Regions from separate parts of the Mesorhizobium sp. B2-5-7 genome, predicted to be linked through region 2. Evidence: predicted binding sites of a transcription regulator. Region 2 holds the regulator's gene; each other region holds the start of a gene.
What was found. The regulator PhoB, encoded in region 2, activates phosphate uptake and scavenging genes when phosphate is short. The targets are predictions, from matches to a motif close to TGTCATNNANCTGTCAT.
Positions count from the first base shown of each region.

Region 1 (10,668 bases), 290 kb from region 2:
GCGACGCCAAGCTTCGCCTCGGGCAACAACATCGCCAATCTTCTGCGGCAGGGCTCGATGATCGCCATCATGGCGGTCGGCCAGACCTTCGTCATCATCACCGGCGGCATCGATCTGTCGGTCGGCGCGGTGGTCGGCTTCGCCACCGTCGTCGTCGCCATGCTGATCAATGCCGGCGTTCCGATCGCGGTCGCCATCCTGATCACCTTGCTCGTCGGTGTCGCCATCGGCCTTTTCCATGGCTTCGGCATCGTCAAGATGGGCTTGCCGCCCTTCATCATCACGCTGGCGACGCTGACCTCGCTGCGCGGCATCGGCCTTTTGATGACCAACGGCAACTCGATCAACATCAACAGCGACAGCTTTACCGCCTTCTCGCGCAATTCCTTTATCGGCATCCCCAATTTGTTCTGGATGGTGATCCTGGTGGGTGTGCCCGCCTATGTCTTCCTGCATCACAGCCGTTGGGGCCGCTACCTCTTTTCGGTCGGCTCCAACGCCGAGGCCTCGCGCCTGTCCGGCGTCAATGTCCAGCGCACCATCTACATGGCTTATACGCTGTCCGGCCTGTGCGCGGCCTTCGTCGGCGTGCTGCTCGCCGCCCGCATCGGCATCGGCAACCCGACCCAGGCCGAGGGCTGGGAACTGCAGGCGATCGCCTCTTCGGTCATCGGCGGCACCTCGCTGTTCGGCGCGGTCGGCTCGGTGCACGGGCCGCTGCTTGGCGCCTTCATCCTGGCCACCATCAACAACGGCGCCAACCTGCTCAACGTCAACTCGTTCTGGCAGCGCATCATCACCGGCGCGCTGATCATCATCATCGTCTACTTCGACGGACTGCGCCGCCGCGGCAAATGACGCATTCCAATCGATCGCCGGCTTGGCGCGGGCCGGCGATTTCTTGAACAGACTGGATCAAAGCATGAAAGCCGTCGTCTGCCGCTCGCCCGGCGACCTTGCTGTCGAAGACCACCCGGCTCCCGGCGCCCCGCCTCCCGGCTGGGCCCTGGTGGCGGTCAGTCATGTCGGCATCTGCGGCACCGACTACCATATCTTCGAGGGTAAGCACCCTTTCCTCGCCTATCCCCGCATCATGGGCCATGAAGTCTCCGGCACAGTGACCGAGCGGGGCGAAGGCGTCGACCTCGCCCTTGGCGAACCGGTGATCATCAACCCCTACCTTTCCTGCGGCAAATGCATCGCCTGCCGGCACGGCAAGCCCAATTGCTGTGTCAGGATCGAAGTGCTCGGCGTGCACCGCGACGGCGCGATGTGCGAACAGATCCTGGTGCCGGCTAAGAATCTCTATCCCACCAACGGCCTGTCGCTCGCCGACACCGCCGCCGTCGAATTCCTGGCCATCGGGGCGCATGCCGTCCGGCGCGCCCGGGCCGAGCCTGGCGCCCGCACCCTGGTCATCGGCGCCGGCCCGATCGGGCTCGGCACCGCCATCTTCGCCCGCATTGCCGGGTTGGATGTGACACTTCTCGATATGAGCACCGAAAGACTGGTCTTCGCGGCGAGTGAACTCGGCTTTTCGATTCTCGACGGCTCGCAAGGACCCGTGTCCGATCTGGTGCGTGATGCGACCGACGGCGAAGGCTTCGACGTAGTCTTCGACGCCACCGGCAACACGCGATCGGTTCAATCGGCCTTTGCCCACGTCGCGCATGGCGGAGCGCTGGTGCTGGTCAGCGTCGTCAAGGACGATATTGTTTTTTCCGATCCCGAGTTCCACAAGCGAGAAATGACATTGATCGGCAGCCGCAATGCGTTGCGCGCCGACTTCGACCATGTCGCGGCCTCGATCCGCAATGGTGCCGTGCCGTTGGCCAAGCTTGTCACCCACCGCACCACGCTGGCCGATACGCCAGGAGATCTCGCACGCTGGGCGCATGAAAAGTCGGGCCTGATCAAGGCCGTGATCGAGATCGGATAGCCCTACAGCGCCGACAGCTTCAACTCCACCCGCTCGGCCGGAAAACGCGACTCCGAAAACTGGATTGGCTGGCCGTCAGGTGTGACGTTGACCGCAACCGTGACCAGCACGATGGCGCCCGGCTGCAGATCGAGATCGGCGAGATCGGCGGCGTCCGCATGGCGTGCCGAGAGCACGGTCGATTGCCTGAGATAATCGTCGATGCCGAAACGTGCGAGCGAGGCGGTGATAGAACCGGTTTGCGCCATCGCCTTGTCGATGCCGGCAAAGCGCCGGGCATCGAACCATCCAGCGGCGCGCGACACTGGCCGTCCGTCAGCCTCGCCGCGTGTCTCCAACCGGATCACCTCGGCACCCCTGGCAAGGCCAAGGCCTTCGGCCACGCGCTGGCTGGCGGGCTCGACCGACGAAGCGAGCAGCACGATGTGCCGTTCCGACGTCTGCCCCTGCAGGCCAGTCGAAAAGCGTGTCCGCGCGCCAATCGGATAGGACAGCCGCTTGCGTGACAGGACGAAGGTGCCGCGTCCCTGCTCGGCCCGCAGCACGCCCTCCTGCACGAGGGCCGATATGGCGCTGCGTACGGTGTGACGGTTGACGCCGTAGCGCTCGGCCAGCGCGACTTCGGGCGGCAGCGCGGCGTTTTCGGCGAAATCGGCGGCGGCGATGGATTGCAGGATCCTGTCGGCGATCTGGCGCCACAGTGAGACGCCGCTGCGCCGCTCGATGCTGTCGGCCACATCATGCCCGATCATGTTTTGCCCCCCGGCCTGTCACGCACCCGTCATGGACTCGCGTTAGGTAATATGTATAATTTGTATAGTTGTCTATATCAATAGACAAATTTAGCTGAGAGGAAGTTGGCGATGCGAGGACAGGAAGGCCGCGACCAGGCCGAGCGCAAGGCCGCCATGGCGACGCTGGCGCAATCGAGCGGCGACGACATCGTGCGGCTCTGGAACGAGTCCGGCTTGCCTTCGCAAGCCGAACTTCTGCGCGGTCCCGAGACGGGCCTGGTCACGCTGCGTGGCCGCATCGGCGGCGGCGGCGCGCCCTTCAATGTCGGCGAGGCGACCGTCACGCGTGCCACTGTCCGGCTGCCATCCGGGCAGGTCGGCCATTGCTACGCGCTTGGCCGCGACAAGCAGAAGGCGAAGCTGGGAGCAATAGCCGACGCGCTCTGGCAGGACCCTGCCCGCCGCACCGAGGTCGAGACCAGGCTCATTACGCCTTTACGCTCGGCTCTCACCGCTGCCCAGGAAAAACGCCGCGCCGAGACGGCGGCAACGAAGGTGGATTTCTTCACCATGGTTCGCGGAGAAGATTGATGGATATCGCTGCGCAATCGATCGAGGGCGGTTTCGCCGATCCGGTCTTCAACGCTCAGACCGTGTTTCGGGCCGTCATGGATGCCATGGCGCGGCCGGGCAGTGTCCACCCCTTGCCACCCCTGGCCCGCCCGCCGGCTTCGCTCTCGGCGACGTCGGGCGCCGTAGCACTGGCGCTATGCGACAACGACACGCCGCTCTGGCTCGACCCTGCCCTGCATGCCTCCGCCGCGATCGGGTCCTGGCTTGGGTTCCATACGGGCGCGCCGCTGGCCAACACGCCGGCCGACGCGCATTTCGCGTTTGTTTCCACGCCGGCCGAGATGATGGCGCTCGACGGTTTTTCGCAGGGCACGCAGGATTATCCCGACCGATCGACGACGCTGATCCTGCAGGTCGGCGACCTCGTTTCAGGCACTCCGTTACTGCTGGAAGGCCCGGGCATCGAAACCAGCGCCACGATCGCGCCGGCACAGATGCCGCGCCATTTCGTCGAGCAGTGGAAGCAGAATATCAGGCGCTTTCCGCGCGGCGTCGACATCATCTTCGCCACATCGGACCGCATAGCCTGCCTGCCGCGCACGACGCGTATCAAGACGATGGAGGCGTAAGATGTATGTCGCGGTAAAAGGTGGCGAAGCCGCCATTGCCAACGCCCACAGCCTGCTTGCCGACCGCCGGCGCGGCGACCGCTCGGTGCCCGCACTTCGCCTCGACCAGATCGTGGAACAGCTGGCGCTCGGCGTCGACCGGGTGATGAGCGAAGGCTCGCTCTATGACAGGGAACTGGCCGCGCTAGCCATCGTTCAGGCGCGCGGCGACATGATCGAGGCGATCTTCCTGGTGCGCGCCTACCGCACCACGCTGCCGCGCTTCGGCTATTCCAGACCGATCGACACCAGCACCATGCTGGTCGAGCGGCGTGTGTCGGCGACCTACAAGGATCTGCCCGGTGGCCAGTTGCTCGGCCCGACCTTCGACTATACGCATCGGCTGCTCGACCCTGAACTTGCCGCTGGCGCCGATGTCGCCGAGCCCTTGCAGCGCGAGACGGAAGCGCAGGCGATGCCGCGTGTCTCGGCTATCCTTGCCCGCGAAGGCCTTATCGAGCCCGATGGCGACATGCCTGGCGATCATGTTCCCGGCGACATCACCCGCGAGCCGCTGGAATTCCCGATGGCGCGCGACATCCGCCTGCAGGCACTGTCGCGCGGCGATGAAGGTTTTCTGCTGGCGCTCGGCTATTCCACCCAGCGCGGCTATGCCCGCAACCATCCCTTTGTCGGCGAAATCCGCATCGGCGAGGTCGAGCTGGAACTCGACGTTCCCGAACTGCCCTTCGCCGTGCCGCTCGGCACGGTGCGCGTCACCGAATGCCAGATGGTCAATCAGTTCAAGGGCTCGGCCAAGGCGCCGCCGCAATTCACCCGCGGCTACGGCCTCGTCTTCGGCCAGAGCGAACGCAAGGCGATGGCCATGGCGCTCTGCGACCGCGCCTTGCGCGCCTCCGAGCTCGGCGAGGATATCGTCGCCGCCGCCCAGGACGAGGAGTTCGTCATCTCGCACTCCGACAATGTCCAGGCCACCGGCTTCGTCGAGCACCTGAAGCTGCCGCACTACGTCGACTTCCAGGCCGAACTCGATCTCGTACGTCGCATGCGCGCCGAGTACGAAGCACGCGAGAATCCAGCGAAGGCGGAAGAAAAAAAGGAGGCAGCGGAATGACTGCGCAACCGACAGACATCGCCACCTACAACTTCGCCTATCTCGACGAGCAGACCAAGCGGATGATACGCCGCGCGATCCTCAAGGGCATCGCCATTCCGGGCTACCAGGTGCCGTTCGCCTCGCGCGAAATGCCGATGCCCTATGGCTGGGGCACTGGCGGCGTGCAGGTCACCGCGTCGATTATCGGCCCCGACGATGTGCTCAAGGTCATCGACCAGGGCGCCGATGACACCACCAATGCCGTGTCGATCCGCGCCTTCTTCAAGAAAGTCGCTAACGTCGCGGTCACCACCGATACCGCCACCGCCACCATCATCCAGACCCGTCACCGCATCCCCGAACATCCACTCACGGCGGGCCAGGTGCTGGTCTACCAGGTGCCCATCCCCGAACCGCTGCGCTTCCTCGAGCCGCGCGAGACCGAAACGCGGAAAATGCATGCGCTGGAAGAATACGGCCTCATGCATGTGAAGCTCTATGAGGACATCGCCAAGCACGGCCGCATCGCCACCACCTATGCCTATCCGGTCAAGATCGAGGGCCGCTATGTGATGGACCCGTCGCCGACGCCAAAATTCGACAATCCCAAGATGCACCGCTCGCCGGCCCTGCAGCTGTTCGGCGCCGGCCGCGAAAAGCGCATCTACGCCGTGCCGCCCTTCACCGATGTGGTGAGCCTCGACTTCGAGGATCATCCGTTCGAGGTGCAGACTTTCGATCAGCCCTGCGCGCTATGCGCGGCCGAGAATGTCTATCTCGACGAGGTCATCCTCGACGACCATGGCGGCCACATGTTCGTCTGCTCCGACACCGATTATTGCGAGAAGCGGCGCGCCGACGGCCATCGCGGCCACCTTGCCCCCGAAACCGATCTTGCCGCAGGAAACATGGAGCCGGCGCAATGACCGACGAACCGCTGCTGCGCGTCTCGGCGCTCTCCAAGTTCTATGGCTCGCGGGTCGGCTGCGACAATGTCTCCTTCGACCTGTGGCCGGGCGAGGTTCTGGCGGTCGTCGGTGAGTCCGGCTCCGGCAAGACGACGCTCCTCAACTGCCTGTCGACGCGGCTGCTGCCTTCCTCCGGCACCGCCAGCTACCGCATGCGCGACGGCCAGTTCCGCGAGCTCTACCGCATGAGCGAGGCCGAGCGCCGCTTCCTGATGCGCACCGACTGGGGCTTTGTCCATCAGAACCCAGCCGACGGCCTGCGCATGACGGTCTCGGCCGGCGCCAATGTCGGCGAACGGCTGATGGCGGTCGGCGACCGCCACTACGGCAAGATCCGCGCCACCGCGGTCGACTGGCTGTCGCGCGTCGAGATCGAGGAAGACCGCATCGACGACGAACCGCGCGCCTTTTCCGGCGGCATGCGTCAGCGGCTGCAGATCGCCCGCAATCTCGTCACCGGGCCAAGGCTGGTGTTCATGGATGAGCCTACAGGTGGCCTCGACGTCTCGGTGCAGGCCCGCCTGCTCGACCTGTTGCGCGGCCTTGTCACCGATCTCGGCCTTGCCGCGATCGTCGTCACCCACGACCTCGCGGTGGCGCGGCTTCTGTCGCAGCGCATGATGGTGATGAAGGATGGCCGCGTCGTCGAAAGCGGCCTCACCGACCGCGTCCTCGACGACCCGCGCGCGCCCTACACGCAATTGCTCGTATCCTCGATTTTGCAGGTGTGATGATGGCGCGTGTCCCGCCGACGATCAACGATTGGAGAACTTTCTGATGCCGACCCCACTCGTTGTTTCCGACGTTGCCAAAAGCTTCACCATGCATCTGCGCGACGGCATCAAACTCCCTGTCGTCGCGGGTGTCTCGTTCTCGATCAAGGCGGGCGAATGCACCGTGCTCGGTGGTCCGTCCGGCGCCGGCAAGAGTTCGATCCTGAAGATGCTCTACGGCAACTACGCCGTCGACGAAGGCCAGATCATCGTCAGGCACGAGGACGGACTGATCGACCTCGCCCATGCCAGCCCGCGCACCGTGCTTGCCGTACGCCGGCAAACGATCGGCTATGTCAGCCAGTTCCTGCGCACCGTGCCGCGCGTCTCGGCTCTCGACGTCGTCGCTGAGCCACTGGTTGAACGCGGTGAGGAGCGCGAGGCAGCCCGAGCCAAGGCACGCGCGTTGCTGGCCCAGCTCAACCTGCCGGAAAAACTCTGGATGCTGCCGCCGGCAACCTTCTCGGGTGGCGAGCAGCAGCGTGTCAACATCGCGCGCGGCTTCATCACTGAGCACCCCATCCTGCTGCTCGACGAGCCGACCGCATCGCTCGATGCGACGAACCGCGACGTGGTGATCGAACTCATCGCCGCCAAAAAGGCGGCGGGCGTCGCCCTGCTCGGCATCTTCCACGATCACGATGTGCGCGAGGCGGTGGCCGACCGCATCATCGACGTCACCGCCTTCGCTCCGGGAAAAATCGCCGCATGACCAGGAAGCTATCGGAGACGCCGCTGGTTCACCCGACGGCGGAGGTGCACAACTCGACACTCGGCCGCTGGACCGAGATCGCCGACCGCAGCCGGGTTTCGGAAAGCGAGCTCGGCGACTATTCCTACATGATGCAGGACTGCGCGGTCTGGTGCGCGACGATCGGCAAATTTGCCAACATCGCCGCCAGCGTGCGCCTCAACGCCACCAACCACCCGACCTGGCGGCCGACGCTGCACCACTTCACCTACCGCGCCTCCGACTATTGGGACGACGCCGAGCATGAGAGCGAATTCTTCGCCGAGCGCCGCGCCAAGCGCGTCATCATCGGCCACGACACCTGGCTCGGCCACGGCTCGACCGTCCTGCCCGGCGTCACCGTCGGCGACGGCGCCGCCGTTGGCGCCGGCGCGGTCGTCTCGAAGGACGTCGCGCCCTACACGATCGTCGCCGGCGTGCCGGCAAAACCGATCCGCGAGCGCTTCGACCGCCGCACCGCCGAGCGCTACCAGGCGCTTGCCTGGTGGGATTGGGATCACGCGAGGCTGCGCGCCGCGCTCGATGATTTTCGGGAGCTGACGGCCGAAGCGTTTTTGGAGAAACACGAAGAACGGGCATCGGGCAAAGAGGCATAGCCCTCACATCATCGTCATATCGCCGGCTTGTTCATACCCTTGACACAGGACTCGGACAGGACGCGATCTCCTTGAAGGAGATCGCCATGCTCGACACTGTCAGACCCTCGCTCGCCGGATTCTTTGCCGGCTCCGATCCGGCGTCGCCGGCGCATCTCGGCACGCGCTACGACGCGTCAGGCAACTTCCTCCTCGAGCCGGGCAACACCGTCGTCAGCCATCTGGTCAGCGGCTCGCCTTCGGAAGCGGTGGTGTTGGCCGTCCGCGAGAAGATGCTGGCAATGCCTGATGCCGACCGCCTCGCCTTCACGCCGGTTTCCAGCCTGCACATGACCCTTTTCCAGGGCATAATCGAATATCGCCGTCGCCTGCCCTTCTGGCCGCGGGACGTGCCGCTCGACACCAGCACCGACGCCATGACCCGCCTCTATCTGGAGCGCCTGAAGGGGTTCCAGGGCTTCGGCCCTTTCAACATCAAGGTGGCCGAGGTCCTGCCGACCGGCCTCACCGTTGCCGGCGCGACCGACGAGGATGCGCGCATCATGCGTGCATGGCGCGATGCGCTCGCGGTGCCGTTCGGCTACCGGCATCCCGATCACGACACCTACGTCTTCCACATCACCTTCGCCTATCAGATCCAGCGCTTTGATGATGATAGGGCCGCCGGGTGGCAGGCGCTGTTTGACGATTGCCTGGCGCTTTTCGCGCGCCAGGCGCCGGTGATCGAGATCAAGGCTCCCGCCTTCTGCGCGTTCCGCGACATGAAGCATTTCGAGGAATTGCTGGTGCTCGGCTGATCGCCCGCAAGGCGCCAGTCGCCGCGCCTGTGGAGCGTAACAAAACTGACATCATCGCGACACGGCAGGTTCATGAGGTTGCGTTAGGCGAATGCCTGACGATCAATATGGACCGGACTGGAACCAGCCCATGTCAGCAAACTCTGCCACGCTCGAAATCCGCGGCGTCAGCCGACGATTTGGCAAGAACACCGCAGTCAGCGACGTGAACATCTCGATCCCGCAAGGGCAGATGGTCGGTGTCATCGGTCGTTCGGGTGCAGGCAAATCCACTCTTCTTCGCATGATCAACCGTCTTGTCGACCCCAGCCAGGGGTCGATTTTTTTTGACGGCGCCGAGGTCTCCCGGCTGCGCGGCTCGCCGCTGCGGCGCTGGCAGCGCGACTGCGCCATGATCTTCCAGCAGTTCAACCTGGTGCCGCGCCTCGACGTGCTGACCAACGTGCTGCTCGGCAAACTGAACCACCGTTCGACCCTGTCCAATCTTCTCGGCATGTTTTCGCGCGCCGAGTGCGCCGAGGCGGTCGCCGCGCTCGAGCGGCTCGACATCGCCCGCACCGCACTTCAGCCCGCCGGCACGCTGTCGGGCGGCCAGCAGCAGCGCGTCGCCATCGCCCGCGCCATGATGCAGCAGCCCAGGGTGATCCTCGCCGACGAGCCGATCGCCTCGCTCGACCCGCTCAACGCCAAGGTGGTGATGGATTCTCTGCAGGACATCAATCTGCGCGAAGGCATCACCGTTGTCACCAATCTGCATACGCTCGATACCGCCCGCACCTATTGCAACCGCATCATTGGCATGGCCGGCGGCAAGGTCGTCTTCGACGGGCCGCCCGAAGAGCTCGACCGCCAAGCCGTGCGTCTTGTCTATGGAGCCGACAGCAATGGCGGCGAGATATCGGAGGTCATTACCTCCACCAGTGTTGCCTTCAAGCAGAAGATCGCCGCATCCGCCGGACCGCTCGAGCCCGCATTCCCGGGATACTGAGCCCAGTAAGGGCCAATAGCGAGCAGCCTGGATCGTCCGTCCGCGTCAAGGGCACTTGTCAAGATCAAGAACGCTGCCGGCGCGGGGCCGGAACTTACAGGAGAGATATCAATGTTCAGGAAGATGGTTTTCGGTGCCGTTTCGGTGCTCGCCATGGCCACCAGCATGGTCCATGCCGCCGACATGAAGGAATTTCGCGTCGGCATTCTCGGCGGTGAAAACGAAACCGACCGGCTGCGCAACTACCAGTGCCTGGCCGATCACCTGAAGGCAGAGTTTGGCTTCGAGAAGGTTTCGCTGTTCCCCGCCGCCGACTATGACGGCGTCATCCAGGGCCTGCTCGGCGGCACGCTCGATTTCGCCGAACTCGGCGCTTCCGGCTACGCCAGCGTCTATCTCAAGGATCCGAAGGCGGTTACCCCGATCCTCACCACCAAGCAGACCGACGGCTCCACCGGCTACTATTCGATCGGGCTGGCGCTGAAGACGTCGGGGATCACCGACATCAAGTCAGCCAAGGGCAAGAAGCTCGGCTATGCCGATCCGGATTCGACCTCCGGCTACCTGATCCCGCTGACCCAGATTCCGAAGACCACCGGCGCCTCGAACGAAACCTACTTCGCTTCGACCCAGTTCAATGGCGGCCACGAAAACAACGTTCTGGCCGTGCGTGACGGTAAGGTAGATGTCGCGGTCGACGATTCCTCGGGCATCGGCGACTTCAAGAACGGCTACACCTCCGGCACCTTCCACAAGGAAGTCGCCAAGGGCGCCGTCGACCCTAACGACTTCGTCGAAGTCTGGCGCTCGGGCCTGATCCCGAA
Region 1 covers NZ_VFUO01000002.1:743,110-753,777, reverse strand. Annotated here, with positions in the region: gene FJ543_RS11140 (ABC transporter permease) at 1-858, shown strand, start outside; gene FJ543_RS11135 (zinc-binding alcohol dehydrogenase family protein) at 923-1,939, shown strand; gene phnF (phosphonate metabolism transcriptional regulator PhnF) at 1,942-2,691, opposite strand; gene phnG (phosphonate C-P lyase system protein PhnG) at 2,803-3,264, shown strand; gene phnH (phosphonate C-P lyase system protein PhnH) at 3,264-3,875, shown strand; gene FJ543_RS11115 (carbon-phosphorus lyase complex subunit PhnI) at 3,877-4,989, shown strand; gene FJ543_RS11110 (alpha-D-ribose 1-methylphosphonate 5-phosphate C-P-lyase PhnJ) at 4,986-5,897, shown strand; gene phnK (phosphonate C-P lyase system protein PhnK) at 5,894-6,670, shown strand; gene phnL (phosphonate C-P lyase system protein PhnL) at 6,717-7,424, shown strand; gene FJ543_RS11095 (DapH/DapD/GlmU-related protein) at 7,421-8,059, shown strand; gene FJ543_RS11090 (DUF1868 domain-containing protein) at 8,146-8,856, shown strand; gene phnC (phosphonate ABC transporter ATP-binding protein) at 8,987-9,844, shown strand; gene phnD (phosphonate ABC transporter substrate-binding protein) at 9,956-10,668, shown strand, end outside.
Region 1: the regulator PhoB is predicted to act here: its motif matches at 2,708-2,724, upstream of phnF (phosphonate metabolism transcriptional regulator PhnF).

Region 2 (10,668 bases):
CGTCGTCGGCACGCCGATCGGCGTGCTGGCCGGCACCTACATGGCCGAATATGGCCGCTTTTCGAAGCTCACCACCGTGGTGCGCTTTATCAACGACATCCTGCTGTCGGCGCCCTCAATCATCATCGGCCTGTTCGTCTACGAATTGATGGTACGGCCGATGGGGCATTTCTCGGCCATCGCCGGTGCCGTGGCACTGGCCATCCTGGTCATTCCCGTCGTGGTGCGTACCACCGAGGACATGCTCAACCTTGTGCCGAACGCTTTGCGCGAGGCCGGCACGGCGATTGGCGCGCCGCGCTGGGTGGTGATCCGTTCGGTGGCCTACCGCGCGGCGATGTCCGGCATCGTCACCGGCATATTGTTGGCCATTGCCCGCATTTCCGGCGAGACCGCGCCACTTCTTTTCACGGCGCTGAACAACCAGTTCTGGTCGAGCAACCTCAACGCGCCGATGGCCAGCCTGCCGGTCACCATTTTCCAGTTCGCTCTCAGCCCCTACGAGGAATGGCAGCAACTGGCCTGGACCGGCGCACTCATAATCACATTGACGGTTCTCGCGCTCAGCATCTTTGCGCGCAGCCTGACCGGACGCAGAGAGGACAAATGAGCCAGATGTTGTCTCCAGACATGACGATTGCCGCCGAGGCAGCCGCCAAGGCGAAGATCGAGGTCAAGAACCTCAATTTCTACTACGGCCAGTCGAAGGCGCTGAAGGACATCACCTTGTCGCTGCCCGAGCGCAGCGTGACGGCCTTCATCGGACCGTCGGGTTGCGGAAAGTCGACGCTGCTGCGCGTCTTCAACCGCATCTACGAGCTCTACCCCAAGCAGACCGCCGAGGGTCAGGTGCTGCTCGACGGCCAGAACGTTCTCGACCGCTCGCAGGACCTCAACCTGTTGCGCACCAAGATCGGCATGGTGTTCCAGAAGCCGACGCCGTTCCCGATGTCGATCTATGAGAATATCGCCTTCGGCGTCAGGCTCTATGAGAAGATCGGCAAGGCCGAGATGGACGGCCGTGTCGAGCAGGCGTTGAAACGCGCCGCGCTGTGGAACGAGGTCAAGGACAAGCTCAATGCCAGCGGCCTCAGCCTGTCGGGCGGCCAGCAGCAGCGGCTTTGCATCGCCCGCACCGTGGCGGTCAAACCGGAGGTCATCCTGCTCGACGAGCCGGCCTCGGCGCTCGACCCATTGTCGACCGCCAAGATCGAGGAATTGATCGACGAGTTGCAGGCCGACTACACGATCGTCATCGTCACCCACAACATGCAGCAGGCCGCGCGCGTGTCGAAGCAGACGGCTTTCATGTATCTGGGCGAGCTGGTCGAATTCGACAAAACCGAGAAGATCTTCACGTCGCCTCGCGAGAAGCGCACGCAGGACTACATCACCGGCCGCTTCGGCTGATCTCACGCATACGAGGACCAGGATCATGGCCGAACACACAGTCGCAGCCTTCGACGAGGATCTCGGACAGATCAGCAAGCTGATCAGCGACATGGGCGATCTCGCCGGCACGATGGTCGGCGGCGCCACCAAGGCGCTGCTGAATTCCGACAACGCGCTGGCACAGCGCGTCGTCTCCGACGACGCCATCATGGACGCGCGCCAGCGCGAACTCGATGATCGCGCCATCACCCTGATCGCCAAGCGCCAGCCGATGGCCGACGATCTGCGTCATGTCGTCGGCTCGATCCGCATGGCGGGCGATCTCGAACGCATCGGCGACCTTGCCAAGAACATCGCCAAGCGCGTCGGCTCGGTCGGCCTCACCGCCACGCCGCGCGACTTGTCGCATTCCATCGACTCCATGGCGCAGCTGGTGCTGATCCAGGTGCAGGGCGTCGTCGAGGAATATGCGGCCGGCGATGCCGCCGCCCTCGCCAAGCTCAGGAATGACGACGAACGCATCGACGTCAAATACACTTCGGTCTTCCGCGAACTCCTGACCTACATGATGGAGGATCCCCGCAACATCACGGCTTGCACGCATCTTTTGTTCTGCGCCAAGAATCTCGAACGCATCGGCGACCATGTGACCAACATCGCCGAGAATGCGTATTATGTGCTGACCGGCACGCAACTGCCCGCCAACCGTCCGAAGCAGGACGAGACGGCGATGTCGGTGCCGGCGGCTTGACGGCAGGGATGATCGATCGATGATCGCGCCACGCATCATGGTGGTGGAGGACGAGGAGCCGCTGGGCGTGCTCCTCCGCTACAACCTGGAGTCCGAGGGTTACCAGGTCGAGGTGGTGACACGCGGCGACGAAGCCGAGATACGCCTCCAGGAAAACGTGCCCGACCTGCTGGTGCTCGACTGGATGGTGCCGGCGGTTTCCGGCATCGAACTCTGTCGGCGCCTGCGCATGCGGCCCGAGACGGAGCGATTGCCGATCATCATGCTGACGGCGCGCGGCGAGGAGAGCGATCGCGTGCGCGGCCTCTCGACCGGCGCCGACGACTATCTGGTCAAGCCGTTCTCGACGCCGGAATTCATGGCCCGGGTCAAGGCGCTGCTGCGCCGCGCCAAACCGGAAGTGCTGTCCAGCGTGCTCAAGGTCGGCGACATCGTGCTCGACCGCGAATCGCACCGGGTCTATCGCAAGAAGAGCGAGATCCGGCTCGGACCGACCGAGTTCAGGCTGCTCGAATTCATGATGCGCCATCCCGGCCGCGTGTTCTCGCGCAGCCAGTTGCTCGACAATGTCTGGGGCGAGACGATCTACATCGACGAGCGCACCGTGGATGTGCATGTCGGCCGCCTGCGCAAGGCGGTCAACAATGGCCGCATGCCCGATGTGATACGCACCATCCGTGGCGCGGGCTACGCAATCCGCGAGGATTGAGATCAGGCCACGTTCTTGCCGGATCTCACCTGCACGCCCGGCGCGAAGATCTCCTGGTCGACGAAGGTGAGCGCGCGCATGGCGCAGCCCTCGCGGATCAGCGGCAATTCGTTCGGCTCTGTATCGAAGGAAATCGACGTCGAATGCTGGCCGCCGGCGGTCTGGGCGATGGCCTCACGCAAGGCCGGCTCGATCAGATCGAAGGCGGCGGCGCTGACGCCGACCATCGCAACCGGCGCCGGATCGATCAGCGCGAACAAGCTGCCAAGGCCATAGCCCAGCGCCTCGCCGGCCTTGCGATAGGCCTCGCGCTCCGGTCCGTCTCTTTCGCGCGCCGTGGCCGCCAATGCGCGCATGTCGGCGTCGCTGACGTCGACCGGTTTGGCGTCCTCACCCATCTGTCCTGCATTACGCCAGATGGCATAGTTGCCGGCATAGGCCTCGACGCAGCCGCGCCGCCCGCAGCGGCAGAGCGCGCCGCCGGGGCGATGGATCATGTGGCCGAACTCGCCGCCTGAGGAATGGGTGCCGGTGAACAGCTCGCCCTTCAGCACCAGGCCCATGCCGATGCCGTGCGAGAGCAGGATGGCGATGAAGTCGTCGCGGTAGCGCTCGGGGTCGCGCCAGCGCAGCGCCACAGCCATCATGTTGCAGTCGTTCTCCATGGTGGCGGGGATGCCGAATTCGGCTTCGAGTATATCGGCGAAGGCAATGTCCGTCTGCGGCGTGATCGGCGACCACAGCATGGCGCGCGCCTCGGTGTCGGTGATGCCCTGGATCGCCAGCGCGATGCGGGCAATGCTGGCGACATCGAGGTCGGGATCCTCGAGGCGGCGCCGGACGATGGCCACGCATTCGCCGATCAGCGCCTCGCGCGACATGGTCAGCGTGTCCAGCCGGCGCTGCTCCTCCGATATCACCTGGCCGGCGTAGTCGATGACGGCGACGGAGAGGAAATTCAGCGACAGCACCAGGGTCATGACCGCCGCGGCCTCGGGGTTGAGACAAAGGCCCACCTGCGGCCGGCCGCGTTTCAGTGAGCCGGCCTCGTTCGGCTTGCCTTCGCTCAGGATACCTTCGCCGATCAGGTCGGCTGATATCGCCGATATGGTCGAGTGGCTGAGGGCGGTAGTAGCGGCGATCTCGGTGCGCGAGGGCTGGCCACCCCGGCGCACGGCTCCAATCACCATTGCGCGGTTGCGCCGGCGCAGATCGTCGTGGCGGATTCCGACCGACATCATTCCCTCCCCGTCGCCGCGGTTCTTGACGCCCCCTCGAACACCTCCGGCAACGGGTCGAATACTGGCAGAAGCGGCTGGGGCTGTCATTTATTTATTGCGGGGCTCGAAAAAAGGCTTCCGGCACCTCAAAATCCGTCAGAATCAATGTTGACAGTGCTCAGGCGATGGATCAGTGTTTTTTCGAGGCTCGAAAAAATAGGGCCTTTGTGCCGGCCTTAGGGCCAGTTTGGTCGCGCCACACGCGGGCGCAGGGAGGATATCATGAAGAGATTCACAGTCGCCGTTCTGGCGGGTGTCGCCATGTCGCTGACGCTGGCGTCGGTCGCGCAGGCGAAGGGCAAGGTCATCGGCGTGTCGTGGTCCAACTTCCAGGAGGAGCGCTGGAAGACCGACGAGGCGGCCATGAAGAAGGCGATCGAGGCCGCGGGCGACAAGTACATTTCCGCCGATGCGCAGTCCAATCCCGGCAAGCAGCTGACCGATGTCGAGAGCCTGATTTCGCAGGGTGCCAATTCGCTGATCATCCTGGCGCAGGACGCGTCGGCCATCGGCCCGGCGGTACAGAAGGCGCTCGACGAGGGCATTCCGGTCGTCGGCTATGACCGGCTGATCGAGAACAAGGACGTCTTCTACCTGACCTTCGACAACAAGGAAGTTGGCCGCATGCAGGCCCGCGAAGTGTTCAAGGTGAAGCCTGAGGGCAATTACGTCTTCATCAAGGGCTCCGGCGCCGATCCGAATGCCGACTTCCTGTTCTCGGGCTCGATGGAAGTGCTGAAGGCGGCCATAGACAGCGGCAAGATCAAGAATGTCGGCGAAGCCTATACGGACGGCTGGCTGCCCGCCAACGCCCAGAAGAACATGGAACAGTTCCTCACCGCCAACGACAACAAGGTCGACGCCGTGGTCGCCGCCAATGACGGCACCGCCGGCGGCGTCGTCGCGGCGCTGACGGCGCAGGGGCTCGCCGGCACCGTGCCGGTCTCCGGCCAGGACGGCGACCACGCCGCGCTCAACCGCATCGCGCTCGGCACCCAGACCGTATCCGTGTGGAAGGACGCGCGCGAACTCGGCAAGAACGCCGCCGAGATCGCCTCGCAACTCGCCGACGGCAAGAAGATGACCGACATCGCCGGCGTGAAGGACTTCACGACGCCTGGCGGCAACACCGTCAAGTCGCTGTTCCTGACCCCGGTGGCCATCACCAAGGACAATCTCAACCTCGTCATCGACGCCGGCTGGATCAAGAAGGACGAAGTCTGCACGGGCGTTGCCGCGGGCAGCGTCGCGGCCTGCAACTGAGCTTGATCGCCTGAACAGCCGGAAGCGCCGCGGCGTTCCAATTTCCTTGTTTTCGCAATTCCGGACGAAAAACCGCTACGCACTTTTCCTGGAATTGCTTCCAAGCCGCGGCGTTTTCCCGACAAGATTTGTGTTTCCGCCGCTGGCGGCTAACTTCTGGGCTCTGGTCCGGCATCCGCGTCAGGCGGCAAGCCGCTGGGAGGACATCCATGACCGACACGACCGCAACCTCGCAGGCCGATACGGCGCGTGCGTCGGAACTCGGCGCGGTCGCGCGTTTCCTGAAGGCGACCGAGATCGACACCCGCATGCTCGGCATGATCGGCGCGCTGCTGCTGATCTGGGTCGCGCTGCATGTGATTTCGAGCCTGCGTCTCGGCGTCAATCCGCTGGATTTCGACAGCCGCACGTTCCTCACGCCACGCAATCTGTGGAACCTGTCGGTGCAGACGTCCGCGGTCGCCATCATGGCCTGCGGCATGGTGCTGGTCATCGTCATGCGCAACATCGACCTGTCCGTCGGTTCCGCCGAGGGCTTGATCGGCATGGTCATGGGCTTTGCGCAGGTACATTTCCTGGTTCGGTTCGTGGGACTTGAACTCGGCAACCCATGGATCTGGGTCCTGGCACTGGTCATCGGTCTGGCGCTCGGGCTTTTGATCGGCGCCTTCCAGGGCTTCGTCATCGCCTATCTCGAAGTGCCGGCCTTCATCGTCACGCTGGGTGGCCTGCTGGTCTGGCGCGGCGCCGCCTGGTGGGTCACGTCAGGCCAGACGGTGGCACCGCTCGACGCCACTTTCCAGCTGATGGGCGGCGGACCGGCCGGATCGATCGGCGCCACCTGGAGCTGGATCGTGGGTATCGTCGCGTGCCTGGCCGTCGTGTTCGCGCTGTTCAACGGGCGGGTCCAGCGCAAGCGCTTCCGCTTCCCGCTGCGGCCAATCTGGGCCGAGACGCTGCTCGGCGTCATCACCTGCGCCGTCATCATGGGCGCGGTCTGGCTGGCCAACTCCTATCCATGGCCGATCGGGATCGTGAACCGGTACGCGGCCGCCAACAACATCACCGTGCCGGAGGGCGGGCTGTTCATCGCCCACGGCATCGCCATACCGGTGCTGATGGCGGTCGCCGTCGGTCTGGTCATGACCTTCATCACCAACCGCACCCGTTTCGGCCGTTATGTCTTTGCCATCGGCGGCAATCCGGAAGCGGCCAATCTCGCCGGCATCAACACGCGCTGGATCACGATGAAGGTGTTCATGATCATGGGCGTGCTGGCCACGATCGCCGCCGCCATTTCGTCGGCCCGGCAGAACTCGTCCACCAATGTGCTGGGAACATTGGATGAGCTGCTCGTCATTGCCGCGGCCGTCATCGGCGGCACCTCGCTTGCTGGCGGCTCGGGAACCATCATCGGCGCCATGCTCGGTGCATTGCTGATGCAGTCGCTGCAGTCGGGCATGGTGCTGCTCGGTGTCGATTCGCCGTTGCAGAGCATCGTCGTCGGCGCCGTGCTGGTCATCGCGGTCTGGCTCGACACCGTCTATCGCAAGCGGGTTTAGGGAAACGACCATGGCTGACAAAACCGCTCCCGTAACGGCCCTCACAACTGCGCCCACTGGCACGCCGCTGGTCGACATGCGCAACATCTCGATCGCCTTCGGCGGCATCCGCGCCGTCGACGACGCCTCGATCGATCTTTTCCCCGGCGAGGTCGTGGCGCTGCTCGGCCACAACGGCGCCGGCAAGTCGACGCTGATCAAGATCCTGTCCGGCGCCTACAAGCGCGATGCGGGGCAGATCTTCGTCAATGGCGAGGAGGCAGCGATCTCCAACCCGCGCGACGCCAAGAAATACGGCATCGAGACGATCTACCAGACGCTGGCGCTGGCCGACAATGTCGACGCCGCCGCCAACCTGTTCCTCGGCCGCGAGCTGATGACCGCCTGGGGCACGCTCGACGACGTCGCCATGGAGGCCGAGGCGCGCAAGGTGATGGGGCGGCTCAATCCCCGCTTCCAGCGCTTCAAGGAGCCGGTGATCAAGCTGTCGGGCGGTCAGCGGCAATCGGTGGCGATCGCGCGCGCGATCCTGTTCAATGCCCGCATCCTGATCATGGACGAGCCGACGGCGGCACTTGGGCCCCAGGAAACCGCCCAGGTCGGCGAGTTGGTCAGGCAGCTCAAATCCGATGGCATCGGCATCTTCCTGATCAGCCACGACATCCACGACGTGTTCGAGCTGGCCGACCGTGTCTGCGTGATGAAGAACGGCCAGGTGGTCGGCACCGCCCGCACGACTGACGTCACGCAGGACGAGGTGCTTGGGATGATCATCCTGGGCAAATGTCCTCCAGGTGCCATACCGGGGCCGGGTGCGCTGAAGATTGCCGCCTGAGGCCGGTCAGGCCGCTTTGGGCGCCCCGTTGCCGTTCACGTGATATGCCAGTGATCACGATGGTTTGACCTGACCATTGTGTTGGCCCGGCGACTTGCCCATAAAAGGTCCTGTTTTGCTCATGGACCGCATCATCCGTTGAAGAAGCTTTTTCCAATCGTCGCGTTCATTGCCGTTGCACTGATCAGCATGACCATGGCGGGGTTCGCTTATTTCGCGACGCAGGAAGCCGCCCGCATCAAGTTCGAAGGGGCGGCCGATGACGCCCTCAACCGGATCGAGAGCCGCATCGACCTGCACCTGTCGCTGCTGCGCTCGACACAGGCCCTGTTCGACGCACGCAACGGCGATATTTCCCAGAACGAGTTCAAGGCATTCTTCAAGGCGCTGGATGTCGACAACAATTTCGCCGGCCTGCGAGGCATCGGCTTCCTGCGGCTGGTCAGGACGGGCGACGAGGCAGCGGTGGAACGCGACACCCTCCACGATTTCGGCGCCAGTCATCCGGTCTATCCGGATACGACGCAGGCCTGGCGCACGCCGATCGCGCTTTTCGAGCCGCTCGATCCGTCCAACCAGACCATCATCGGCTACGACATGTTCAGCGAGCCGGTGCGGCGTGCGGCGATCGAAAAAGCCATGGCCGACGACCAGCAGCATGCGAGCGGGCTGGTGCAACTCGGCCAGGGCATGGGCGTGGCGCAGACGTTCACTGGCTTCCTGGTCTATGTGCGGCTCAATGTGGAAACGGCACCGGAGGTCATCAACGCATCGCGGTCCTCGACCGCCGGCTTTCTCTATGCGGCCTTTCGGGCCCGGGACCTGTTCCAGATCGCGCTCAGCCGTGCGCCGCTGCTGCCGGTCAACACCGAGATCTATGATGGAGCGGTGAACGGCGACAACCTGTTGTTCCGCTCGGAGACGCCACCGGCCTCATCCCTGGGAGACCGGCTGCTGGTCACCCGCAAGATGACCGTGGCCGGACGCCCGTGGACCGTATTGTTCAGGCCAACCAGCGCCTTCTCGCAACCCTCTTCGCGCGCCATCCCCGTGATGCTGGGGCTGTTCGGCCTGCTCCTGGCAGGCGCCATCGCGCTGGTGGCGCGCTATCAGGAGCGAGCCTATGACGCGGTGTCGGCCTTGCACGAGACGACGGAAAAAAGCCTGCTCGAAAAGGACCTGATGCTGCAGGAGATGAAGCATCGCATCAAGAACTCCATCACCAGGGTGCTGGCGATCGCGCGGCAGACGGCTTCGCGGGCAACCGACGTCAATGAGTTTTCCGCTTCCTTCTCGGCCAGGCTGCAGGCGATGGCCGCCTCGCAGGACATGTTGACGCGCTCGCGCTGGCAGAAAGCCGACCTTGCCGATCTGCTGCGCATCGAGCTTGGCCAGGTGTTCGGCAAGGAACTGCCGGACGGGCTCCTGTCAGGCCCGGAGGTGCTGCTCGATGAAACAACGACGCAGGCGCTTGGCCTGACCTTTCATGAACTCGCCACCAACGCGCTGAAATACGGCGAAGCCGGCAATTTCGTTGGCGCTCTCAAGGTGAACTGGTCGCTGGAAGGGCGGGGGCGCGAGCGGACGCTGGCGCTGAACTGGCGGGAGGCGGGGAAGAAGAGGGTACAGGCGCCATCGCGGACGGGATTCGGCACCAAGCTGATCGATCTCAATGTCACGCGCGAGCTGCGCGGCACGATCAGACGCGATTTTCAGGCCGATGGCCTCAAGGTGGAAATCAAAATTCCACTGGCCGGCTGAAACCCACCCATCAGAGGGACCCAGCGGCAGACTCCCATCCACGAAAATCCGGAGGCCCAAGGGCCTCCGGATTTGGTCTTGTTATCGTTGAATCAGTTGCAGCGGGCCGTGTAGGTGCCGTGACGATCACGATACACGCAACGGCCGTTCCGCAGCTTGCGAACCAGCAGGCCGGATCCGGCACCGACGGCTGCGCCGATCAGGGCACCCTTGCCGCCGCCGACCAACCCACCCACGCCCGCGCCGATCAAGCCGCCGCCGACGACGTCCTGCTCGGTCGTGGTGCAGCCGCTGACGGCAACCACCGCAACCATGGCAATAAGTATTTTCCGCATAGAGTCACTCCTCACTTGTGTCCACACTTTGGTAAGCTCCAACCGCCATTTAGCACGAAACGACGGCCTTTGCTGCTGCAATTTATTGTTGGCTAAGGTCGTCTTTTTCTGGGCGGTTCGTGTTAGATGCCATGACGAGGTTGGATATGGCCAACGAAGCGTCAAGACTACCATCTGGCCGCACCTTCCAGACAATCTGATCGTAGTCGTCCTCCAAGGCGGGATCGACCGCGAGGCATTTGGCGACGACATGCTGCGCCTGCCCCTGCACGTCGCCCATCGCGAAGGGGCGCTCAGCGGTGCATTCGTCAGCAGTCGCAAAAACACTGACAGGGACCTGCAATTCCCGACATTCGGCCATCGTGTTCGAGCAACCGATCACCAGCAACAACGCGGCTATGTGTTCCATGACAGATGTTCCTCTGGCCGCATTAACGGCCGGCATCGTCAAAAAGTTCCTGTCATTCCAACGGCGTTACGCGAATAGTTCGGAGAAAACCGCGGCTCCTCACGCTGCGGCGTTGGCCTGCCCGGCGACTTCAATTGGCGCGACGGAGAGGAGAGCAGATTTAGTCAGGTCAACTGCCAGAAAATGGCCAGCACCATGATCGCGGCCGCGGCAAGAACGATCCCCTTCATCAACCCCCTACCTGCTTCAGGGAGTGCCTCCATGGAGGGTTCGGATTCCAGAAACTCGCCCATCGAAATACGGGCGGCTTGTTCCAATCTGTTCATGTCGGCAATCGTCAAGACATTCCTCCCGTACCGTGCTTCGAGCCT
Region 2 covers NZ_VFUO01000002.1:448,803-459,470, forward strand. Annotated here, with positions in the region: gene pstA (phosphate ABC transporter permease PstA) at 1-610, shown strand, start outside; gene pstB (phosphate ABC transporter ATP-binding protein PstB) at 607-1,410, shown strand; gene phoU (phosphate signaling complex protein PhoU) at 1,436-2,143, shown strand; gene phoB (phosphate regulon transcriptional regulator PhoB) at 2,163-2,852, shown strand; gene FJ543_RS09665 (ROK family protein) at 2,855-4,090, opposite strand; gene xylF (D-xylose ABC transporter substrate-binding protein) at 4,355-5,395, shown strand; gene FJ543_RS09675 (sugar ABC transporter permease) at 5,605-6,957, shown strand; gene FJ543_RS09680 (ATP-binding cassette domain-containing protein) at 6,968-7,792, shown strand; gene FJ543_RS09685 (CHASE domain-containing protein) at 7,931-9,553, shown strand; gene FJ543_RS09690 (lipoprotein) at 9,646-9,888, opposite strand; gene FJ543_RS09695 (hypothetical protein) at 9,971-10,297, opposite strand; gene FJ543_RS31430 (hypothetical protein) at 10,462-10,638, opposite strand.

Region 3 (10,668 bases), on a different contig from region 2:
CGCATGGTCTTCACCACAGCATCACTGCCGCTCTCGGTTCCATTGGAATATGGCGGCAACGTGGCCTTGGCCCGTAATTTGCTTTGGCCGAACGCGCGAAAAGAAAAGACCGGTGCTTTTCGGCACCGGCCCTGACTGGAGGTCGCTGTTTCGGCCACGCTTCTGCGGCGGGGCTCCGTTTCCAGGATGCTCTTACATCCGGTAGGCAATCGTGTCGTTCCAGAAGCGGTCGAGGCGCTGCAAAGCGCGGTTCATCTGCTTGAACTCGTCGGTGTTGATGCCGCCGACCTGTTCGATCGAGCCGACATGGCGCTCATAGAGACCGGCAACCACGTCTGCCACTTCATTGCCTTTCGGCGTCAGCGAGACACGGACCGAACGGCGGTCGATGCGCGAGCGCTGGTGATTGATGAAGCCGAGATCGACCAGCTTCTTCAGATTGTAGGAAACGTTGGAGCCGAGATAATAGCCACGCGAGCGCAGTTCGCCGGCGGTCAGCTCGGAATTGCCGATGTTGAAGAGCAGCAGCGCCTGGATGGCGTTGATGTCGGAGCGGCCGTTGCGGTCGAATTCGTCCTTGATGACATCAAGCAGACGACGGTGCAGGCGCTCGACCAGCTGCAGCGATTCCATGTACAGGGAACGGATAGCCTCGCGGCGATCGTCAGAAACGTTGGCGGTCTTCGCCGCCGGACGCGAATTGATCATTGTCTTTGCCTCTCGTTTGTCGCCTTGGTGATTTTTTGTTTTTCACCTTGATCGCGACACTATCGAATACTCATAAAATTCGACTTAAACGCTAGGGCTAACAAGAGCTTACCGGTAAGAGGTTTCGCAAGACGCTTAACGAAGGGTCACCCGAGCAAGGATGATTAACCTAAAGATTTAGGCAATGATCGCCGCGCCGGATTCAGGCGGTCGCCAGGTCGTCAACGCGTACAAGGGCTTGCAGCATGTCGCGGCGAATAGGATTCGCCCGACCTGCCGCAGGCTTCTGATTTTATGGATGTCGTTGTCCCGCAACCGAGGACACTTCGGGGCGACATGCATTAGTGCCGTGCCGGTCGTTTCTGCAGGTAGATGACGACGCGAAAGACGATATAGAGCAGCGCCACGCAGGCATGCGAGACGATAATCAGCAGACGATGGCCGAAAAGCTCGGGAAAGCCGGCATACATGACCGTCTCCGTGACCGCGCAGATGAACCAGATCACCGGACCCCAGGACGCCAGCATCCACAACCCCGCCGCAGCGAAGGGAAAGAACACGGCGAGCATCACCGCCGCGACCTGCCAATGCACCGGCATAAGGTCGAACCGCCACAGCGAGCCCGGATAGAAGCCGATCAGCTTGATCCAGTAGAGGATGCCGAACAGCAGGCAGTAACCCGCGATGACGCGCTGGAACCAGGCGAAGATCACCTCGACCGTCGAGGGCTGCAGGATGACGCGTCTCGATGTCACTTCGCTCACAACTCGAGCTCCCGATCGCCGAGCGGGGCAAAATAGGCCTCGACATCCGCCTCGCTGACCGCATCGATCGCTGCCGGCCGCCATTGCGGCTTCGAGCCCTTGTCGATGATGGCGGCGCGGATGCCTTCGTAGAAATCGTGGCCGGCCAGCATCCGGTTCAGGATGCGGAACTCCATCCTCATGCAGTCGTCCATCGACAATGTCTGCCCGGCGCTGATCTGTCGCCAGGCGACGCGAAGGCTGGTCGGCGAGCGCGTGCGGATCGTTGCCAGCGTCCCGGTGGCGAATTCGTCATTGCCCGCGCGGTCCAGGCTGTCGATCAGATCCGGCAGCGACGGTTGGGCGAAATGGCGGGAGATCGCCTCCAGGATCGGCCTGTCGGTCTCCCGCTTGGCCGGAACAAAGAAACCGCGCAGCACCGATTCCGGATCGCCCGTCAGCGCCAGCCGATCGAGGAAGCTTGCCTGGTCTTCAGCCTTGATGGTGTGGGTGGCCAGCCCAGACCACAGCGCATCGCCATAACGAATGCGGTTCCCGGTCAGCGCCAGGTACATGCCGAAGGAACCGCCAAGGTCGGGCAGCAGATGACTGGCGCCGACATCCGGGAAAAAGCCGATGCCGACCTCCGGCATGGCGAACTGGGCATTCTCGGTCATCACCCGGTGCGAACCGTGGAAGGAAATGCCGACCCCGCCGCCCATCACGATACCGTCGATGAGCGCCACATAGGGCTTCTTGAAACGCGCGATGTAGGCGTTGAGGCGATACTCGTCGGCGAAAAATTCGACCGGTGGGTTTCCAGCCCGGCCGGCTTCGTAGATGTGCAGGATATCGCCCCCGGCCGAAAACGCCCTGCCCTCGGCCTTGACCACGACGACATCCACACCCTCGTCGCGCTCCCAAGACCGCAGGGCCTTGCCCAGCGCCTTGATCATGCGATGGGTGACGGCGTTGAGCGCCTGCGGCCGCGTCAGCGTGACGACCCCGGCCCTGCCCAACCTTTCGAAGCGAATTTCGTCGCCTCCACCAAAATCCATCGCCAGAGAATCCTTGTTCCCGCGCCTGCGGGACTGAAGTGCTAAAGGCGGCACATGGGTGCGTCAATGGCTGCAGCTTGGCCGCCTCGATCTTGGCGGCTAGCGGTCGCCGATGCTAGACATTGGTGGCCGGTACGACAGGCCGAGAGCAGGATAGTTAGCCATGCCGCAATTTTTGCGCTTTGCCTTTGTTCTGAGTTGCCTGCCGTTTTTGTGGGCAACCAATGTCCCCGCGGGGGCAGCCGACCTTGGCGACCTTTACCACTCGCAGACCATTGTCACCGGCCAGGGTGAAGAAAATCGTCAGCTCGGCTTCAGGACCTGCCTCGACAAGGTGCTCGTCCGTGTTTCGGGCGATCAGCGGCTGCTTGCCAGACGCGAAATGGACGCGCTGCGCGACAAGGCCGGCAGCTTTGTCGACTGGTTCCGCTACCATGACCGGATGGAGGGCATTCCGATCCATGACGAGCAAGGGACGCATGACCGGCCGCACGATCTCACCTGCTTCTACAAGCCTGATGTGATCGACAGGCTGCTGGCGTCGCTCGGCAGCAGGCCCTGGCTTGGCGAGCGGCCGACACTCACCGTCTTCCTCACGACCGAACAAGGCGCGCGGCATTTCATGCTGAGCGCCGAGGAAGGGCGTGGCGAGACGATGCGCGAATCCTTCGTCAATGCCAGCGGGCCGATGCTGATGCATGTCGCGTTTCCCAAGGCCGCGCAACTTGCCGGCTTGGGCGAAGAAGCGCTGCGCGCGACGGACATGGCAAGGCTGGATCGAGTGGCCAAGCAAGCCGGAGGCGACCGAGCGCTCGCCGGCAGCATCGTGTGGAGCGACAAGGAACTGGGCTGGGTCGCCGATTGGCGACTGGCCGATCACGGCAAGACCTATCGTTGGCAGGTGCGCGGTGTCAGCTTCGACGAGGCGTTCCGCGTGGCAATCGGAGGCGCGGCACAGATCCTTTCGGGCAACGGGCAGCCCTGAACCAACAGGCGTGGTGGGATAGTGCTGTGGCGGCTTTCGGCACTGGCACAAACGTGTCGCATTGGTCAGCACCAAAAGCTCGTGGTAAAAGCCGCCGATCCGGAGTTTTGGCCATGAACAAATTCACCCCAGCAAAAGCTGCCGGCGCGCGCAGCGTCGACGATGTCACCGGCAGCCGCCGCCTGCGCCGCATGCGCAAGGCCGACTGGTCGCGCCGGCTCGTGCAGGAGAACAGGCTTTCGGTGGACGACCTGATCTGGCCGATCTTCGTCGTCGAGGGCAGGAATGTCCGGGAGCCGATTGCCGCCATGCCCGGCGTCTTCCGGCTGTCGGTCGACCTTGCCGTCAAGGAGGCCGAACGCGCGGCCAAGCTCGGCATCCCCGCTCTTGCCACCTTTCCCAATGTCGATCTCGGCCTGCGCGACCAGACGGGGTCCCACATCCTCGACCCGGAAAATATCATCAACTGCGCCACGCGCGCCATCAAGGACGCGGTGCCCGAGATCGGCATCATCACCGACGCCGCACTCGACCCGTTCACCAGCCATGGCCATGACGGCATCCTGCGCGACGGCATCATCGTCAATGACGAGACGGTCGAACAGGTCGCCGCGGCGGCCGTCATCCAGGCGGCGGCCGGCGCCGACATCATCGCGCCGTCCGACATGATGGACGGCCGCATCGGCGCCATCCGCGACGCGCTCGACGCCAACGGTTTCCAGGACGTGGCGATCATGTCCTACGCCACAAAATTCGCGTCGGCCTTCTACGGCCCCTATCGCGAAGCGGTCGGCACCGCCGGTCTGCTCAAGGGCGACAAGAAGACCTATTACATCGACCACGCCAATTCGGACGAGGCGGTGCGCGAGGCCGAACAGGACCTCGCCGAGGGCGCAGACATGCTGATGGTCAAGCCCGGCCTGCCCTATCTCGACATCATCCGCCGGCTGAAGGACGAATTCCAGATGCCGACCTTCGCCTACCAGGTCTCGGGCGAATATTCGATGATCAAGGCGGCTGATTCCAATGGCTGGATCGATGGTGAGAAGGCGATGCTGGAGTCGTTGCTGGCCTTCAAGCGCGCCGGCTGCGACGGCATCCTGACCTATTTCGCGCCCGAAGTGGCTGTGATGCTGAAGGGGTAGCCCGACTTCCCGGGCAAGGCACTTCAGTAGAGTCACCACTCTTTCGACTGGTCGGCGGTTCTATCGAAAACCCGCTGACAAAAACCGGCAGCTGCAGCTATGATGGAAGCACGGCCGGAGGCGGCCGGCAGCCCGCACCTCGGCCCAAGAGGTATGGCGAACGCCTCCCGATGATGCTTCCTGACCCGTTTCACCCGTCGGGCGAAGGCGTCGGCAATGCGGGCACTGACGAAGGCTTCGCCGTGACCCGAGGAAACGGACATGCTTGCCTATCGCGACGCCAAGACGATGGCGAAAGCCATGCGGGAGGCGCTTGCCGCCCGCGACCTGACGATCAGCCACAGCGAGGCCCTTGAGATCGTCGCGCGCCAGTTTGGACTGGCGAGCTGGAATATCCTGTCGGCAAAAATCGAAGCGCCGCCAGCCGGCCAGGGCAAGATCGTGTTTGAACGGACGGCGCCGATCGTGCGCATCTTCGACGTTGCCAAGGCGCACGAATTCTACCTCGGCTTCCTCGGCTTCACCGTGGACTGGGAGCACCGCTACGGGGAAAATTTCCCTCTCTACACCCAAATCTCGCGCGACAACCTTGTCCTGCACCTGTCCGAACATGCGGGCGACGCGACGCCGGGCGGCAACATGGTCGTCTATATCAAGGGCATCCGCGACTTCCAGAAAGAGCTTGCCGGCAAGGACTACCGCTACATGAAGCCCGGCCTGGAGCATGAAGACGGCCGGCTGACGGTCGAGGTCATAGACCCGTTCAGCAATCACATCCGCTTCATGGAACTGAACGGCCAATGAGGCGGTGGCCGTAGCCTGCCGCTAGATTCGGACACACCTTTTTCCGACTCGAAAAACCGCTTGCAATTTAAAATCAGTTTGCTAGAAGGAACCACTTGCAAAATACAACTGGTTCTCAAGGAGGAGGTCCTCATGTCCAAACTTCGCGTCAACGCTTTCAGCCTGTCGCTTGACGGCTATGGCGCCGGTCCCGATCAGAGCCTTGAAAATCCGCTCGGTGTCGGCGGACCGGCCCTGCACAAATGGGCTTTCAGCACCCGCACCTTCCGCAAGATGTTTGGCCAGGAAGGCGGCGAGACAGGCGTTGACGAAGACTTTGCGGCGCGCAGCTTCGAGAATGTCGGCGCCTGGATCCTCGGCCGCAACATGTTCGGGCCGATCCGGGGCGAGTGGCCTGACGACAGTTGGAAGGGTTGGTGGGGCGACAATCCGCCCTATCACGTCCCGACCTTCGTGCTGACTCATTACAAGCGCGATCCCATCGTGATGGAAGGCGGCACGACTTTTTATTTCGTAACCGACGGCATCCATTCGGCTCTCGAACAGGCCAAAGCGGCCGCGTCAGGCAAGGATGTGCGGGTCGGCGGCGGCGTCTCCACCATCCGGCAGTATCTGCAGGAAAAGCTGATCGACGAGATGCACCTGGCGATCTCGCCGGTGCTGCTTGGCAGAGGCGAGAACCTTTTTGCGGGCCTCGACATGCTGAATCTTGGCTACCAGTGCAGCGAACAGGTTGCGACGGCACTGGCCACGCACGTCGTCATCAAACGGGCGTAAGGTGGAGAAACCCTCGACGAAAGCCCATTTCTCCCCGTCACTATACGGGGAGAAAGACAAAACTCTCGCTCAATACTTCTCCGGCACGTAAAGCTCGCGCGGCAGCACCTGGCGCTCGTATTCCGGGTTGAAGACGCGCTCCGGCAGCGTGATCTCCTCGTGCGGCACCTCTTCATACGGCAGCTGCTTGAGCAGATGGTCGATGCAGTTCAGCCGCGCGCGCTTCTTGTCGTTACCCTCGACGATGAACCAGGGCGCCTCGGGAATGTTGGTGCGGGCGAAGGTCTCCTCCTTGGCCTTGGTGTAGTGTTCCCAGCGCACCCGCGACTGCAGGTCCATCGGCGACAGCTTCCACTGTTTCATCGGGTCGTGGATCCGCATCAGAAAGCGCATTTGCTGTTCCTCGTCGGTGATCGAGAACCAATATTTGACCACGGTGATGCCCGAGCGCACCAGCATGCGCTCGAACTCCGGCACGTCATGGAAGAACTCCTCGACCTGCTCGGGGCTGGCAAAACCCATTACCCGTTCGACGCCGGAGCGGTTGTACCAGGAGCGGTCGAGCAAAACGATCTCGCCGCCTGCCGGCAAATGCGGGACATAGCGCTGGAAATACCATTGCGACTTCTCGCGTTCGGTCGGAGCCGGAAGCGCCACGACGCGGCAGATACGCGGATTGAGCCGCTGTGTGATGCGCTTGATGACGCCGCCCTTGCCAGCGGAGTCGCGGCCCTCGAATATCACCACCAGTTTCTTCTTGTGGTAGGCGACCCAGGATTGCAGCTTGATCAATTCGGACTGGAGGCTGATCAGGTCGCGAAAATACTGCATGCGATCGATCGAAGGCGGATGCGAGTTCTTGTAGATCTTGGCGATCTCCATCGAGAGGGCCGGCTCCGACATTTCGAGCTCATAGTCCTCGTCGAGCGTGTCGGCGAGCTCGGCTTCAAGCCAGTCCTTGGCAGGGGAATTCTGTTTCAGCTCGGTCATATCAACTGCTCCGCTTGCAAGCCCTGTCGGTTACCACTGGGCGCTCCAATTGCTGGCCAATGGAAACACCTGAGCCGACTTCAATATAGGCCGGCAGTGACGGTTTTATTGCAGCACAGGCGCAATTGCCGGCGTTGCAAATTCCGCAATGTGCGATCGATCGACCGTCGTCGCATGGCGACAAGCCGGCCGAATTGTCCTACAAATGCGCGGTCGCCTTCCAGGCCTGCCTTGCCGGCACGCCTCTTCAACAAAATCGTGAGGATCTGACATGGAATACCGCACCCTTGGCCGTTCCGGCCTGAAGGTTTCGACACTGACGCTTGGCACCATGACATTCGGCGGCGCCGGGCCCTTCGCCGCGGTCGGCAACAGCGATCTCGCCGAAGCCAAGCGGATGATCGATATGTGCATCGATGCCGGCATCAACCTCATCGACACCGCCAATGTCTATTCCAACGGCCTCTCCGAAGAGATCATAGGCGAAGCTCTCGGCGGCAAGCGCAAGAACGATGTGCTGATCGCGTCCAAGGCGCGGATGCGGATCGGCAAGGGCCCGAACGACGAGGGCCTGTCGCGCCATCATCTGATCCGTGAATGCGAGAGCAGCCTGAAGCGCTTGAAGACCGATGTCATCGACATCTATTTCGTCCACCAATGGGACGGCCTCACTCCGCTCGAGGAGACCGTTGCCGCCCTCGACAGTTTGGTCAGCCAGGGCAAGGTGCGCTACATCGGCTGCTCCAACTATTCCGGCTGGCAGGTGATGAAGGCGCTTTCCATCAGCGACAGCCGTCACCAGCAACGCTTCGTCACCCAGCAGATCCACTATACGCTGGAAGCGCGCGAGGCCGAGTACGAGCTCTTGCCGATCTCGGTCGACCAGGGGCTGGGCGTTTTGGTCTGGAGCCCGCTCGCCGGCGGCCTGCTGTCGGGCAAATACCGCCGCGACAGCCCGACCGCTCGCCAGCTTGCCGGCTGGTCCGAGCCGCCGATCCGCGACGAGGACCGGCTGTGGCGGATTGTCGATGTGCTGGTCGAGATCGGCAAGGATCGTGGCGTCTCGGCGGCGCAGGTGGCGCTCGCCTGGCTGCTCGGACGCCCTGCCGTCTCCTCGCTGGTGATCGGTGCCCGCAACGACGTTCAGCTCAAGGACAACCTTGCGGCGGCGGCCCTGAAGCTCGGCACCGAAGAACGCCAGCGCCTCGACGCGGTCAGCCGGCCGGCTCTGCTCTACCCCTACTGGCACCAGCAACTGACAGCGAAGGATCGCTTCGGCCCCGCCGACCTGGTTCTCGACCGCAGCGATATCTGATCGGCGTCAGGCCGAGAGCAGAGCTAGCCGCCGATAAACCGCCAGAGTTCAGGATCGGGTTCGATCTGGCCGCCGAGCACGAAATATTTGTAGAGGACCAGCAAGGAGATCGCATGCTCGTCCCGTTCATTGGAGAATTTGCGGCAATAGGCATTGGCTGCGGCGATGATGCGCTCCGCCGCGGCCGGGTGCGCTTCGAAATAGCGCACTTTTTCGCCGAGATCGGCAAAATCCGGGTCGAGCGGCGCATAGTGGACACCGGCCTCGAGCTGGCTCTCGCCAAACCATGTTTCGTAGGTCGGCGGCGGCATCAGACAGAGCGAGTTGGAATTCATGATCCATTTGAGGTTGGTCGCCACGTCATTGCCCTCCAGCGAGACGATGTAGCGATAGCGCAGGTGCTGGCTGATGCTGAGGAAAGGCTTGCTGTACTTAGCCGGTGCGCTGCGCTTGTGCGAACCGGCATCGCAGAACGGCAAGTCGCGCGCGACATCCAGGAACCGTGTCCTGATCGGGTTGTTGAGGTCGCCGCGCCAGACCACGGCAGGGCGCTTGTCGGCGAAGGCGACGGTATCGAGGGGCATGTGGAAGTGGCGGAATTTGTTGAACTTCATGACGACGGCATTGCCGTTGTCGGCGCGGATCGGCCGGTCCTTGACGAGGGTCGGCAGCTTGGGCACGCCGATGACATCACCGAACTTCAGGTCGATGAGCAATGATGGATCGAAATAGCGGGCAAATTCCTTCAGGTCGTAATAGTACATGCTCGGTTCAAACGGTATCTTGTCGATGCGCACAGCATCCGGGCCTGGTGTAAAAGCGTCCTGCAGCTTGTTGTAGTGATTCAGTCGCCGGCGCACGGCCTCGTCCGAGAGCCTGGCCTGCTGCAGGCGGCTGGCCAATCGCCGCCGGAAGATCGCCTGGGGCGCGATATCGCGCATGACGTTCCGCGCATAGTAGAAGACCTTTGCCGTCGTTCGTTGGAGGGTGGCCATGGACTCTTTTGATCAAAGATAAACGCGGTTGAACAAGTGAAGGTCGGGATGGTTCCCGCAGCATGATTGCCCTACCATCCAGCCACGCATTCCGATAGCGCCCGAATGCGGCTGGCGGCCTCGACCGAGCGCCGCAACTAGCCCGTTATGTAGCGCCACACCTCGGCATCCGGTTTGATCTGGCCCGAGAGCACGAAGTATTTGTAGAGCACCAGCAGGGAGATCGTCTGCTCGGTCTGTTCGTCGTCGAATGTCCGGCAATAGGCGTTCGCAGCCGCGATGATGCGCTCCGCCTCCGCCGGATTCCGCTCGAAATAGGCGACGTGGTCCTCAAGGTTCGAGAAATCCGCCGCGAGCGGCACATAGTGGACGTTGGCTTCGAGCTGCCGCTCCGCAAACCAGGTCTCATAGGTCGGCGGCGGCATCATGCAGAGCGACTTCGAATTCATGATCCATTTGAGATTGGTCGCCACGTCGTTGCCCTCGAGCGAGACGATGTAGCGATAGCGCTGGTGCTGGCTGATGCTGAGAAAAGGCCTGGCGTATTCGGGCGGTGCGTTCGGCTTGTGCGAACCGGCATCGCAGAACGGCAGGTCGCGCACAGCGTTCAGAAATCTTGTCCTGATCGGATTGTTGAGATCACCGCGCCAGACAACGGACGGCAGCTTGTCGGCGAACGACATCGCGTCAGCCGGCATCTGGAAATGACGAAACTTGTCGAGTTTCATGATGATCGCGTTCTTGTCGTCAGCACAGATTGGCCGGTCCTTGACGATCGAAGGCACCTTGGGGACATTCCTGACGTCGCCGAATTCCAGGTCGATGAGCAGGCCGGGATCGAAGTAGCGGGCGAACTCCTTCAGGTCGTAATAGTACATGGTCGGCGTGAAGGGCAGTTTGCCGATGCGCATGGCATCGGCGCTTGGCGCGAAACCATCCTGCAACTTGTTGTAGTAATTCAGCCTGCGGCGCGCCGCCTCACCGGAAAGCCTGGCCCTTTCGAGACGGCCAGCCAGCCGGGCACGAAACAACGCTTGCGGAGCGACATCGCGCGCGACGTTTCTCGCATAATAGAAAACTCTTGCTGCGGTCCGCGAAATTGTGGCCATCGGTCACTTGATCAAAACAAACGGGCGGTTCTCAATCCA
Region 3 covers NZ_VFUO01000001.1:1,306,386-1,317,053, forward strand. Annotated here, with positions in the region: gene FJ543_RS06590 (winged helix DNA-binding protein) at 193-708, opposite strand; gene FJ543_RS06595 (DUF6163 family protein) at 1,050-1,472, opposite strand; gene FJ543_RS06600 (enoyl-CoA hydratase/isomerase family protein) at 1,469-2,509, opposite strand; gene FJ543_RS06605 (DUF2066 domain-containing protein) at 2,673-3,494, shown strand; gene hemB (porphobilinogen synthase) at 3,608-4,639, shown strand; gene FJ543_RS06615 (glyoxalase superfamily protein) at 4,901-5,443, shown strand; gene FJ543_RS06620 (dihydrofolate reductase family protein) at 5,576-6,220, shown strand; gene ppk2 (polyphosphate kinase 2) at 6,290-7,210, opposite strand; gene FJ543_RS06630 (aldo/keto reductase) at 7,482-8,525, shown strand; gene FJ543_RS06635 (glycosyl transferase family 90) at 8,549-9,520, opposite strand; gene FJ543_RS06640 (glycosyl transferase family 90) at 9,658-10,629, opposite strand.
Region 3: the regulator PhoB is predicted to act here: its motif matches at 7,307-7,323, upstream of ppk2 (polyphosphate kinase 2).